3 regions of the Desulfosarcina sp. BuS5 genome follow, and region 1 is predicted to be linked to each of the others. Evidence: riboswitches for the same ligand, from Rfam matches in the RefSeq annotation. Region 1 holds a riboswitch; each other region holds the start of a gene.
The links. A riboswitch is a leader RNA that binds a small molecule or an ion and turns the genes downstream of it on or off. The one in region 1 is predicted to bind cobalamin.
Positions count from the first base shown of each region.

Region 2: linked by a shared signal. The riboswitch ahead of BuS5_RS01355 (hypothetical protein) and the one ahead of BuS5_RS13200 (TonB-dependent receptor) in region 1 are both predicted to bind cobalamin.
Region 3: linked by a shared signal. The riboswitch ahead of BuS5_RS08505 (TonB-dependent receptor plug domain-containing protein) and the one ahead of BuS5_RS13200 (TonB-dependent receptor) in region 1 are both predicted to bind cobalamin.

Region 1 is NZ_CP087952.1:2,679,999-2,684,781, reverse strand. Features, by position in the region: gene BuS5_RS13200 (TonB-dependent receptor) at 43-2,046, opposite strand; cobalamin riboswitch at 2,189-2,377, opposite strand; tRNA gene BuS5_RS13195 (tRNA-Leu) at 2,457-2,543, opposite strand; gene secG (preprotein translocase subunit SecG) at 2,563-2,901, opposite strand; gene tpiA (triose-phosphate isomerase) at 2,923-3,681, opposite strand; gene gap (type I glyceraldehyde-3-phosphate dehydrogenase) at 3,746-4,750, opposite strand.
Region 2 is NZ_CP087952.1:278,287-283,069, reverse strand. Features, by position in the region: RNA gene rnpB (RNase P RNA component class A) at 1-326, shown strand, start outside; gene BuS5_RS01365 (HPr family phosphocarrier protein) at 349-1,656, shown strand; gene ispD (2-C-methyl-D-erythritol 4-phosphate cytidylyltransferase) at 1,765-2,454, shown strand; cobalamin riboswitch at 2,459-2,748, shown strand; gene BuS5_RS01355 (hypothetical protein) at 2,920-3,180, shown strand; gene BuS5_RS01350 (sirohydrochlorin cobaltochelatase) at 3,355-4,239, shown strand; gene BuS5_RS01345 (FecCD family ABC transporter permease) at 4,324-4,783, shown strand, end outside.
Region 3 is NZ_CP087952.1:1,709,924-1,714,706, forward strand. Features, by position in the region: gene BuS5_RS08500 (carbon-nitrogen hydrolase family protein) at 1-894, shown strand, start outside; cobalamin riboswitch at 1,126-1,305, shown strand; gene BuS5_RS08505 (TonB-dependent receptor plug domain-containing protein) at 1,505-3,559, shown strand; gene BuS5_RS08510 (FmdE family protein) at 3,571-4,287, shown strand; gene BuS5_RS08515 (hypothetical protein) at 4,431-4,670, shown strand; gene BuS5_RS08520 (ABC transporter permease) at 4,777-4,783, shown strand, end outside.

The sequences.
Region 1 (4,783 bases):
GGGAGGTGTGATAAAATCGGCACCTCCCTCCTTATAACAATATTAATAATCGTATCTTAAACCGATATAAAAGCTTCTGCCGGGCATCGGATACCCCTGGACATAAGCGTAGTCTTTGTCGAAGAGATTTTCTATCTCTCCTTTTAAGGTAAGTTTGCCGTACTGGGAAAAATCATAGATTTTTTTACTTATTGTAATATTGGCAACAGTAAATCCACCCTTTTCAATTATCGGGTATGATGGCCATGATCCATACACACGATCATCAATATTCTGCTTGCCTGTATATGAAAAATTTAAATTAGCTGATAATCCGTTTAAATCGTTAAAAAGTATACCATATGAGGCTGTAATATCAGATGTATATTTAAGCTCTTTATGAGTTTCTCCGGCAGGAGCGTCGTCAGATTCATATTCATCAAGGTAAGTAATATTACAATATGGTTTTAATTCTAAATTTAAATCAAAGAATGTTCCTAAGTTAAAAGAAAATTCGCCTTCAAATCCCGAAATAGTGGCATCATTTATATTATAAAATGATTTGGTAAAATCAGGATCTCCAGGAATATAAGCTTCCTCAATTTTATCTTTGAAATCAGTATAGAAATAAGTTATAGATAAATTAAAACTGCTATAAGAAAAGTCAAAACCAGCTTCATAGGTTTTGCTTTTTTCAGGATCAAGATCCGGGTTGCCGATATAACTACCATACCAGTAAGTATACTTTCCTGCCATTTCATTGGCAGCAGGCATAACAAAGGCTTCAGCATAATTTGCTCTGATTTTTAAACAATCATTAACCAGATATGCTAATCCAATGCTTGGTGTCCAATTATCATCATTATCATCGTTTTTATCAGTTTGTTTAAACTCAAGATCATATTCATCATATCTTAGCCCACCTGAAATAATTAATTTTTTATCAAACAACTTAAGTTTGGCCAGCATAAAACCGGCAGTATTTTCGTAATTAGACTTAAGAGCTACATTAAAACTATTGGTGTCACTATTTTTATAGTCATAATTTAGCCAATCAACACCTATTGTTGTAGAAAAATTTTCTAAATCTAAAGTAACTTGCCCTTGAGCACCTTCCTGGTCATAATTATTGTTGGAAATAGATGGATAAAGAGGATCTACATATGTATATTTATAATCGTCTTCTCCATTAAAATATCTGGCTTTCCATGAAAAAAGTTCATCTGCAGTTGTGCCATCATAAATAAAATCAATAGATTTATTCACATTATCTGCATAATTATCAGGGTCAGGATTTATAAAATAATATGGAGAACCTGTTTTATCCGCATCAAATGAAGTGTATATCATTCCAATACGGTTGCCGGGCAAAAACTCATATCCGAGATTTAAACTGCAATTTGTTTTTTCATCATAACCGGTATTATCATATTTATCTCCATCGCTAATATCATAATCATCTTTGGTTGTTCTGGTGAAGCTGCCTGAAAAATCAAAATTTTCTATTTTTCCTGAAAAACCGGCGCTTCCCTCTTCATATCCATAACTTCCCAACAATCCTTCAGCAAAAAAAGTGGGTTTATCCTTACCCTGCTTAGTAATAACATTTACAAGGCCGCCCATGGCTGCCGAACCGTATTGAACGGCGGCCGGACCACGTATTATTTCGACTCTTTCGATATTTTTTGTCATAATTTTGGCAGCATTGCCAGTGCCTGCCCTGCGGCCGTTTAGCAATATTAACACATTACCTTTCAGGTCGTTACCGTGAGTTTCAGTTCTGAAACCACGTAAACCAATACTAGTCATATTACCTGGATATTTTCTAATATATACCCCGGCTTTTTCGGACAACAGATCGCCTAAATCTTTTGCTGCGGAAAGTTTAATATCATTTTCATCAATAATAGTTACATTTGTGGTAAGATCCTTTTTCTTTTCCGGAACCCGGCTGGCTGTAACCACCATTTCGTCTAAAGTTGATACCGGCTCTTCATCTTTTGCCTGGGTTAAACCAGGGAGCAGCATAACCATACAAATTAAAAATATAAAATACTTTTTTTTCATTTTTTCCTTTCTCCTTCTTCTGAAAAATTTGTATTTCCGGCCGGGCAAAAAAAAATCCCCAGACCGTTGGTTTACGATCTGGGGATTTCCCTTTTTATCCTGATAGATCTTATTTGCTTTGCCTTTTTTCCACGAAGGCATGCAATACTTACTTATTCAGGCAGGTCTTCTGACTCTCGGATCAACCTACTGACCGCGCCTTCCCATCCAATGATCGGACAGTGGCATTAAACAGCGGTGTTCGTCCCCGATTACAGCGACGGGCTCGTCTCCGAATTTAACGGAGTTCCCTCTTAAGCTCATTATGAGCACCTGAATTTATAAATAAAATAATATAATGTATGGGAAAAAGTCAACAAAAAAGCAGGGAAGAAAGGAAGGTGGCAGAAAGCGCAGAAGAACTGCATAGGTGGTGCCGAAGGCCGGACTTGAACCGGCACGGGCGTAGCCCACTACCCCCTCAAGATAGCGTGTCTACCAAATTCCACCACTTCGGCACAATATAGTATTATGATATCACTCTGTTTTGACAGGTTCAGCCGCAGGAGTCTTACTCTCGGGAACGGGAGTCTGTGCTTTCTCCTCTATGGGCGTTGTTGTGTCGAGTATTATAGATTTTTCGGTTTTGTTACTAACCATATATGCAAGCCCAACCGAGGTAATCATAAAAACAACCGCCACAATTGTTGTTGCTTTGCCCAAAAAGGTTGATGCTCCTGAACTACCGAAAAGTGTCTGGCTGGAACCACCTCCGAAAGCTGCTCCCATGTCTGCGCCTTTACCTGTCTGCAAAAGTACAATCAGTATTAGCGCGATGCATACAATAACATGAACAATGGTTAGTAGAATTCCCATTCTATACTCTTTCCCGGAATACTATAAAAAGTGAACTATTTTACTAAAGGTTTCAGCGTCAAGACTTGCGCCTCCAACAAGAGCGCCGTCTATGTCAGGCATAGACATCAGTGAAGTAATATTGTCCGGTTTGACGCTTCCGCCATATAATATCTTTATAGATTCAGCAAATTTATTTCCTAATTTTTTTTCTATCAAGGAACGTAAAAACAAGTGAACCTCCTGGGCCTGCTCATCGGTTGCGGTCTTTCCTGTTCCGATTGCCCAAACCGGTTCATATGCTATAGTCAAATGTTTAAGATTATCTGTAAACAATCCTTGTAACCCTTTTGTTATCTGTTTGTCAAGTACGGAAAACGTTTCATTTGATTCCCGTTCTTTTTCAGATTCGCCAACACAAAGAATCGGTTCTATTCCGTTTTTTACAGCAGCATTAATTTTTTTATTTACAGATTCATCTGTTTCTTCAAAAAATTGCCTGCGCTCGGAATGGCCGATAATAACATATTTGCATCCTGTAGATACAATCATATGCGGAGAAATTTCACCTGTAAAGGCTCCTTCTTTTTCCCAGAAAAGATTTTGCGCGCCAAGAGAGACCTTGCTTCCTTTGACAATATCCGCAACCTGTGCCAGTGCTATAAAAGCAGGTGCAATCATAACATCAACATCAGTAACATCATCCACACGTGTAACAAGGTGCTTCGCCGTTTCTACCGCCTCGGAACAAGTTTTAAACATCTTCCAGTTTCCGGCGATAAGAGGCCTGCGTATGTTCATTATATGCTCTCCATTAAAAAAAATTGTAAACAGTCAACAGTTCACCATGAACAGTTACAAAAATTTAAAGCTGTGCACCTATCATAGCTGCCAGATCAACCATCCTTGTTGAGTATCCTGTTTCATTATCATACCAGGAAAGAACTTTAACCATATCATCTACAACATAAGTAGTCGGCGCATCAACAATTGAAGATAATGAATTTCCGTTAAAATCTGTTGATACAAGGGGGGCCTCACTATAACCGAGTATACCGGAAAGGGCTCCTTCCGAAGCTTCTTTTAATGCATCATTAACATCTGTTACGGTGACCCCTGTTTTTTCGATACTTGCCACGAGGTCTACGATAGATACATTTGGAGTAGGTACTCGAATGGCAAGTCCGTTGAGTTTGCCGCTCAATTCGGGAAGAACCAGTGCAACCGCTTTGGCGGCGCCTGTGGTGGTTGGAATCATTGAAAGAGCGGCTGCACGGGCTCTGCGAAGATCCTTGTGCGGAAAATCAAGAAGGCGTTGATCCCCGGTGTATGAATGAATGGTTGTCATAAGGCCGCATTTTAAGCCGAATTGTTCAAGCAAGACCTTTGCAACCGGTGCAAGGCAATTAGTAGTGCATGATGCGTTGGAAATAATATTGTGCTCTCCGGGATTATATTGGTTCGAATTCACACCCATGACTATAGTGATATCCGGATCGGGTGCAGGCGCTGATATTATAACTTTACGTGCGCCGGCGGTAAGGTGTTTTGATGCATTGGCACGGTCCCTGAAGAGCCCCGTACATTCGGCAGCAATGTCAACGCCATGGTCATTCCAGGGCAGGTTTGCGGGATCTCTTTCAGATATAACAGCTATTGATCTGCCGTCAACTTCTATTGAATCATCTTTGGCAATGATTTCCATGTCGAGTTTGCCGTGTACGGAATCATAAGCCAGAAGATATGCCATAGTAGCAGAATCGGTAAGGTCATTAATGGCCACTACCTCAATTTCAGGATTTTTAAGCGCCGCCCTGAAAATTACACGACCAATTCTTCCAAAACCGTTAATGCCAATTTTTACGCTCATCATACCTCCTTAGACCAGTTTTATAAGTTTAAT
Region 2 (4,783 bases), 1.7 Mb from region 1:
GGTGCTCCATAACGTGGAGTCACGGTGACGTGAAGGAAAGTGCAACAGAAAGTATACCGCCTTTTTTGCCGATCTGTAAAGATCTGCAAAAAAGGTAAGGGTGAAAAGGTGCGGTAAGAGCGCACCAGTTCCCCGGGTGACCGGGGAAGCTTTGTAAACCCCACCCGGTGCAAGACCAAATAGGGGAGCGGCAAGGGTGGCCCGCCAAAGCTCCCGGGTAGGTCGCAAGAAATGCCGGGCAACCGGCATTTACAGATGAATGATCGTTACCGGAATGAGGGTAACCTCTTCCCGGCACAGAATTCGGCTTATGTACTGCTCCGGCCGTTTCATCAAGGAACGTCATAAATGACAAAAAATCACTTCACCAATATATCTTTTAAAGAAAAAACAAAGATCTTTTCAGAAGAATACCTGAAATGTTGTCTGTATATTTCTAATTTTGACATATCTCAATTTATATTTACGGAAAAACTCTTGCTCAAACTTGTCAGCTCATCTCAGATCCTTGAGGATTTCCTTGATTTTCACGGTGCCAGAAACAGTAAAAAGTGGTATTTTTACAGGGAGCTTACAGCTGCTGTAAGGCATTTAAGCCGTGGAAGCCTATATCAGAAACACATCTCAAAACGTTTAGATTTTTATATACTCGATAATGTAGAAGAGTTCAGAAAAGAAGGTTATACTACGCTAGATTTTTTAACTCAGACCTTAATCGATCTTGCACCTGTAATAATCGACGAGGCTCGCAGGCTTAACATACCAATCCCTGAAAACAGCTTTGAGCCCTCAGATTTTCCCAGCATTGTCACAAACGAGATTCTGGATTACGATATTGATGATGCAGACAGAGATCAACAGAAAAAAAATATTGTAAAAATAGCGAGTGACTTTCTTCAAATCATACGGGAATTTGAGCCATGGGAATCTTATGGGCCGCGAACGTTAGAGGAGATCAAAGAAATTGTTCCGGAAAAGGTTAATGAGGTGCTTGTAGGCCGCTTTGAGATGACGATTCACAATTTACAGTCCTCATTTGACACATATGTAATACACGGTGGTCTCAGGTTCGGAAACGAAAAATTTAAAAAATTACGCGGAATTTTTTCCGTTGTGTTTCACCTTCTCCAAACAACCAGCCGGCTCTTACATTTCTATGAACGGCATCTGTACGATGCCGGGTATAAAAATATTTATAAACATGTTCAGGGCCTCCTTTCCGACATTATCGATCCTGACGCATTAATAGACCGCACCATAAACTATGGTCTTTTTTATACCTGTTATTTCCTTTCCGCCGGTAAAAAGATAGCCAAGGAAATACTTAATGAAAATATAGAAAAATCTTCCATAACTGTCGGAGTGCCGGTGGAACTCGGCTTTCACAGCAGACCAAGCATGATGGTTGCTAAAATTGTGCAGCATTACGGCGGTAATGTAGAAATGTGTGTGGGAAATGATAGATTTGACGCCGGCAGCGTGCTTGATATACAGTGGGCTGGGGGTAAAATACAAAAAGAAAATATTGAGGAAGTCACCTTTCAAGGAGATGTGCGCTCTCTACATGATATTAAAATTCTTGCCCGTGTCAATTACGGGGAAGACTCCATGGGAAAGGGGATACCTCTTCCGAATGAATTAAAGCATCTGAGATAGCTATAAATTTTTAGATAATTAATTGCACAAGGCCAGAGGGAGGAAGGCGTATTGTAATACTCCGACGACCGATAACGCAGTGAAATTATTTATGTGGAAATTTATATTATGGTTTCAGCAATAATAGTCGCAGCAGGCCGGGGCATCAGGATGCAGAGTACCCGGCGCAAACAATACATTGAAATTGCCGGCATACCCATATTATCTCACACTCTGCGAGCGATTGATGCATGCGATTCGGTAAATGAAATCATCCTGATAGTCCCTGGGGAAGATATTGATTACTGTTATAACAATATAATCAGCAGCACAAATCTTTCAAAAAAAATCAGACTGGTTGCCGGAGGAGCTGAAAGGAGCGACTCTGTATATAACGGCATACTTGCTGTAAAGGATTTTAATAGTTTAGTGCTTATTCATGACGGAGTCCGCCCCTTTATCCGTCCTGAAGAGATTGATGCCTGTATATCCGCAGCAGAAGATTCCGGGGCAGCCATTCTGGCCGTGCCTGTTAATGATACCTTAAAGAGTGTTGATGATTCCGGAATTATAGATAAAACTCTGCCAAGGGAGAGAGTCTGGCTTGCACAAACTCCGCAGGTTTTTAAATATTCCATCATAAAAGATGCTCTATATAATGCAATTAAATCGAATTATTCAGGAACAGATGATGCCTTCTTTGTGGAACATATGGGAAAAAAAGTTAAAATTCTTAAGGGCAGCAGGTTAAATATAAAAATAACGACTAGGGAGGATCTTCAATTGGCTCAAGCAATAATTACCTTGACAGAAACATGAATCAAACATAAAGTTAATTAAAGGTGCTTTTATAAAGCTTAAAAGGGAATCTCGTATAGATTTTCAGATAATTAATTACACAAGGATAGAGGGAGAAAGGCGTATTGCAATACTCCGACGACCGATAACGTAGTGAAATTATTTATGTGGAAATTTATAGAAGCGAGAGTGGTCCCGCCGCTGTAATCGGGGACGAAATCTGCATATGCCACTGTCTGATTAGAATCGGATGGGAAGGCGCAGTGATTAGAATGATCCGAAAGCCAGAAAACCTGCCTTTAATGATAGATAGTTTATTCTGCGGTGAAACAGAATAAATGATAAGCAAAGGGCCGATAAACTGGGTAAAGCCCTTCAAGCCGTATAATGGTTTGAAGGGCTTTTTTTATTTCAAGGTGCAATACCGCCCGTCCCGGCCCTTTAACGCGGGACCTCCGAAAAATTTATGAAAGGGGGTGAATCTTGATGAAAACAGGAATAATAGTATATATCGCCGGCAGTGATTTGCCGGATAATGCTGTCGATCATAAAACAGCCGTCAGCAATCTTAACATTGAAGCTGACAGGCTTGAATTTGTATCAGCCACATCCGGCCACTTTGATATAAGCGATGCCTGGTGGTCCCTAACGGTTAAAGGTATGCAAAGAATTATATGCAAACTGGCCGAGTTCACCAGTTTAGGAGACCTTAAGCTGACCGGGCGCGAGCTCAGATTGTGCGGGTAACTTTTCCGGCATTACCCATAGGGTTTCGTCTACATAATTTCACTGCGTATCGGTAAAAACCTTCGGTCGACGTACCACCAGTACGCCTTCTCCAGGTTTTTACCTCTATCCTTGTGAAATTAATTATTAATCGATAAAAAATATTTTCTTTCTTTGGGAGGAATAAAATAAAAAATGAACAGTAAAAGAATTATCCAAGCCGCAGTTCTTATCGTAATCCTTGCCTTTGTCTGTATCTCGGCGCATGCACACGGCGACAACCGTCCCATGAAAAAAGGAATTCTGCTGGTAGCCTTTGGATCAAGCATACCTGAAGCGCAGGTATCTTTTAAAAACATCGACAACAAGGTCAAAGCCGCCTATCCTGGGATACCTGTGCGCTGGGCATTTACATCTTCCATTATACGCCATAAACTTGCAAAACAGGGTAAAAATCTCGATTCCATTGCAATAGCCCTTTCAAAAATGATGGAAGAAAATTTTACGCATGTGGCTGTACAGTCACTCCATACTATCCCGGGTGAAGAATATAATGACCTGATTGCGACAATCTCGGCCTTCAAACATATTCCCGGCGGATTTGATAGAATTATTGTTGGGCAACCCCTTATATCAAAACAGGAGGATATGGAAAAAGTTGCAGATGCCATTATTCAGAATATCCCCAAGGAGAGAAAAAAGAAAGATGGAGTGGTTTTGATGGGACACGGCACTCCGCACCCGGCCAATGCATTTTACGCGGCCATGGCCTATAATCTTCAACAGAGTGACTCGAATATAATTGTAGGGACAGTGGAAGGGAGCCCGACAATTGACGACGTAAAAAAGATGCTGCTTGCAAAAAAGATAAAAAAAGCATATTTAATACCATTTATGTCAGTCGCTGGCGATCATGCCAGAAACGATATGGCAGGTGATGAAGATGATTCATGGAAATCTATTCTAACTAAAGCCGGGATCAAATGTGTGCCTGTTCTTAAAGGTTCGGCTGAATTCGATAATATTGTCGATATCTGGGTTGACCATCTGGAGTTGCCTTTGGAACATTTTAACCATTAAGACAAAATATAACCCCTAACAAATAGAACCGGAATACTGAGCTATTGCCGGTTCTTTCTATTTTAATTGAGCGTTCATTCACAAATGACTTTAAACAAATTAAGAAAAACAGTCACAAGTTCAACCGGCGTCCATTTATTTTTACTTGGAATTTTTCTGTTTACAGCCATTATTGTATCATCCGGATCAGGTTATATTAATATAAACTTTGCAGATGTTTTCAAAATTATTGCTTCCAAAATTACCGGAAACAGGGATTTGCTTGAAGAAATGAACAAAATTTTCCCGGTAATAGTTCTTGATGTGCGTCTGCCGAGAATCTTAACTGCTTCCATTGTCGGCGCCGGCTTATCCATATCAGGGGCAGTATTTCAAGGGATACTCTTAAATCCCCTGGCAGACCCTTACACCCTGGGAGTATCCGCAGGAGCGGCTTTTGGCGCTTCGATTGCTATCCTGTTTAACATCAATCTTTTTACGATAGGCCTCTCCTCCTGTTCAGTGCCTGTTTTTGCCTTTGCCGGGGCCATTGCGACCCTTTTTT
Region 3 (4,783 bases), 970 kb from region 1:
ATGGATTGCCGTAAATCGGCCTCATATCTTTTTGATCCGGCAGGTGATCTTCTTTTTGAAGGGAGGCATGAAGATTCCCGTTTATTTATGGCTGAAATTCCTCTTGATAAAAACGGAAAACTTGCAGGAATTAAACGGCAAACTATTCTGGCAAAGCGGAACCTATTGTTTTACCGGTCAATCTATCTTGACCGCCGGCTTGTCAGTGATCTGACGGATTATTATGAACTTCCGCAGCCCGGAACCTTGAATCTTGAACTTGTTGTGCCTGAAGATGGAAAATTTGACGCGGCATCGATTGAAAAGAATATGGTAAAATATAGAAATAAAGGCCCGATTTTTTATCTGCTGCCGGAAATGAACGCCGGTGATTTTAATTTGAGCAAAGTGAAAAGACTGGCTGAAAAATATCAAACCGGCTTTGCAGTTGCAGTAAAACGCAGCAAGGGTTTGGTAGATTATATCCTGGTTACCTATGATGAAATCCTGAAATATACTATTGGAGATTCCGGGCAGAATACCGAAATTCCTTTTCCTGTTATTAAATCCGGAACAGCCAAAATTGCAATAGTCCCTTTTGAATATTTTAAACATCCGGAGCTTGCCCTTGCGCTGGCCAAGACCGGGTGTGATCTGGTTCTCTTGCCCCTGGATCAGCTTGATTTTAAAAAGAGACTTTCAGCAAGAATTAAAACCACCGAAAATATTGCCGTGGCTGTTTGCGCCAATAACGGGGCAGCGTTTTATATGCCGCCAGAGGGGCACCTGCTATGGAAAAAAAAATTATTCAAGGGTACTGGAATATTTTCATGCGAAATTGATACGGTCAAAACCAGGAAAAAAAGTTTTCAGGACAGGGTCGATTTTGAGCTGATTTTAGGCGCCGGCGGGTGAAGTTGGGATGCAAAGATGCAAAAATGCCAAGTTATTTTTTATCGAGCCCTATGGGAGATTCCTTAAATCGCGCCTGGCTGATAAACTTGACTTAAGTTAAGGACTTAATTTAATTTTGATGCACTCGTAAAAAGCTGCTTTATGCCGCTTAGCCGCATCCTATTAAATTATTTTACAAAATTACAGATATTTGTTATAAAAATATTGTAAAATATATAGCCTATAATATTTGGGCGTTTTTTTATCTTGAGTTTCGTGTTGAATTAATAGGGAACCTCGTGTGAATCGGGGACGGACCCACCTCTGTAACCGGGAACGAAACCTGCAATCGGCCACTGGATAAATTCCGGGAAGGCGCAGGAAGTAGGATGATCCGGAAGTCAGAAGACCTGCTCATGATATACAGAATATAGGTTTGGTTTTTAAGGGGAATAGTAAGAACCGAACATAAGCTATCGGGTAAAGATGGGAATCCCGAAGCCTGGTTTATTAACCGGACTTCGGGATTTTTTGTTTCAGGGTACAGGTTTAATTTTTCACAATTATTAAGGAGGCAAGTATGTGTGGTAATTGGTTGAAAATTTTATATTTCAGCGGAGTCATCAGTACCATGATAATTGCTGACGTCTTTGCGGGTGAGCAGGCTTATGTCATGGACGAAATGGTGGTAAGCGCCACCAAAGATGAAAAAAAAGTATTTGATGTGGCAGCGCCTATGGAGGTGGTTACATCAGGGGAAATTGAGAAAAACACACCAACAACTCCGGGACAGGTTTTACAAAGACTGCCAGGTGTTTCCATGTCAACATCGGGGATATGGACAACCATTCCCACCGTCAGGGGATTAGGTCTGAGCCGGACACTTGTTTTGATTGATGGAGTTCGGGAAAGCAATAATATCTGGAGGCAATCAGATCCGATGGCTCCTATTATTGATATGGGAGAAATTGAAAGAATAGAAGTAATAAAAGGCCCTGCTTCGGTCTTGTATGGCACCGATGCTTTAGGGGGCGTGATAAATATCATTACCAAAAAGCCCTCTTTTGCGCTTAAGGATGAATGGACTTTCAGCAATTCAGCGGAAGGCCTCTATTCTTCAGTTAACGAAGGCTGGTACGGCAGATACCGCTTGAGCGGAGGCGGATACGGATTTGATTTTATGCTGAGCGCTGCGGGCCGGGACAATGATAATTATGAGGATGGCAATAGAGATGATGTAAATAATTCACAATTTAAAAACCAGTCTTTTGATTTGAAATCCCATTATTATTTTAATCCGGATCATTTTGTAACCTTGACCATAAGGGATAATGAGATTGATGATATGGGAGTTACGTTTAAACCGGATTCTCCTTATTTCCGTTATACCGAATATGATAACCAGACCTATAAATTAGCCTATGATGGAAAAAATATAGGTTTTTTTGATTCCATCCATTTTGATGCTTTCCATACAGAGCAGGAAAGAAGAGTTGAGGGAAAGGCCTTTTCAGATGCCAAGCCGATGTATTCTTTGAAAACAAGCCATGTTAATACACACTCAAGCGGTGTCAACATGCATAACTTTATTAATATAAAGGGAAACCAAAGGCTGCTTACAGGTTTTACTTATTCACATGAAACATCAAACTCAGACGAAACCTTAAAGAGCTTTAAAATTGCAAATGATGCGCAAGCACTAAATCTGGATTTTGAACCGATACCCGATGCAGAAACTGATTTGTATGGCATTTTTGCCCAGGATGAAATTTTCATTGGTGATAAAACCACCCTGACCCTTGCAGTTAGATATGATCATATTGAAACGTCCAGCAAGGACTTGCCGTTTAAAGTTGTAAAATATACCCCGGGAGGGCCTGTAGAAACATTGGATAATATTGAGGTGTCGGATGAAAAATTCGATGCATTTACTTATAATCTTGGGCTGTTATACGCATTGACCCCCAATATTCATCTTACGGCCAATGCCAACTCAGGATTCAGGGCGCCTACGATTATGGAGCTGTATGCCATCCGCTGGGGAGCAACAACGGCTTATTATGGAAACCCGGAGCTTGATCCGGAACAATCATATAATTTTGACCTTGGCGTTAAACTGAATTATCAGAGATTCAGAGGCATGTTTAATATTTATTACAATCAGGTCAAAGACCTTATAAGTGCAAAAATATTTCCCAATGACTTCTGGATGGGCAAGAAAAAAGAAATCTATATCAATATAGCCGATGCGGAACTCTATGGTTTTGAAGCTTCCTCCGAATATGATCTTCTCGAATGGATGACGCTTTTCGGCAACCTGGCCTACGTTACAGGTGAAGATACTGAGAACGATGACTATTTAATAGATATTCCGCCTTTAAATGGTTTGGCAGGTGTAAGGTTTCATTTGGAGAATGGCAAGAAAAAATACTGGCTGGAACTGGAAGCACAGATTTTTGACAAGCAGGATCACACGGCTCCCTGGGAGGATGATACAGCAGGCTATTCCGTTTTCAATATAAGAAGCGGAATGAAACTCCCTGCCGGTTATTTTGAAAATATTACCCTTACCTTAAATGTTGAAAATCTTTTTAATAAACAATATCATGAGCATCTGAAAGTGAAAGATAACCATAGTCCTTGCCCCGGCCTGAATATCCTGGCCGGCCTCAAGATTGAATTTTAAAAGGATTTATTATGTTAAAAAAATGTCTATTAACAATAATTGCAATTGCGTTATCAGCAATATCAACAACTGTTTATTCCATGGCTGCCAATCCATGGCCTGAATTTTACAGTCAGGCGCCTGAAATTCTGATCATTGATCCCATGGCCGTGATGGCAGGTTCAATGCCCGAAGGGGCAAACATGCTTACCATTAAATTGACAGATGTGGCTCTTTACAGTGGTCGTATCTGTCCCAGCATGGCTGCCGGATATATGCTTACAAAAAAGGCCATGGATGCTCTTTATCCGAACAGCATCCCTCAACGTGGGCAAATCCGTGTTTCCGCAACGGCTGCTGCCACTGAGCTTATGGAGGTTACCTCATACATCACAGGAGTACGTCCGCTTTACGGCCGTGGTGAAATCAATGCTTGCGACCTGGTGATTGATCCTTCTTTAAAACCAAAAAAATACGGTCAATATGTAATGGTGTTTCAACGCAAAGATACAGGAAAAGCAGTAAAAGGAGTTTATAATAAATTTAAACTCATTCCTGAAAAAAAAATAAAAAAAATAAAAAAAATTTCAAAAAAAATATTACAAGGCAATGCTTCACCCCGGGAAAAAGAAAAAAACTGGAGCATACTTAATACCATGGTAGAAAAAGTCCTGATGGAAACTCCTGAGGGCGTAATAGAAATTATACCCATGGAAGGGTACCAATTCCCTGAGTCTCCTGAAAAATGACACAATTGAGGTAAAAAAAATAGAACATAATGAAAAAAAGAGATTGTTATTTAACAAACACTAGAGCCAAGGCATGCCTTGTCTTTAAGGTGATTTTTTTATTTTTGTTTTTCTTAAATCCTGCCGGGATATCTAAATTTGCCATGGCTTCTTCCTTGCAGGCTCCATTACACCTGAAAATTGCCGCAGTTGACGGACACAGCACCATAAGCATGATCAAAATGTTTGTGGAACACCCAACGTTGGGAAAAAATGTTGTTGCTGAATATGAATCTGTCAGATCCCCGGACCTGATCGCGGCCAAAGCCATCTCGGGCGAGGTTGATTTTATAATTATGCCCACCAATATGGGGGCAAAATTATATAATAAAGGGGTTCCTTGATGCAGTTTGAGATTTGTTCCAACCCTGGCTGCCAAAAAGGATTTGGAGACCTTTTTTCAGATTCTATTTGAATTTTCTCCGGAAACCATCGGCGGCAGGATACCTGATGCGGA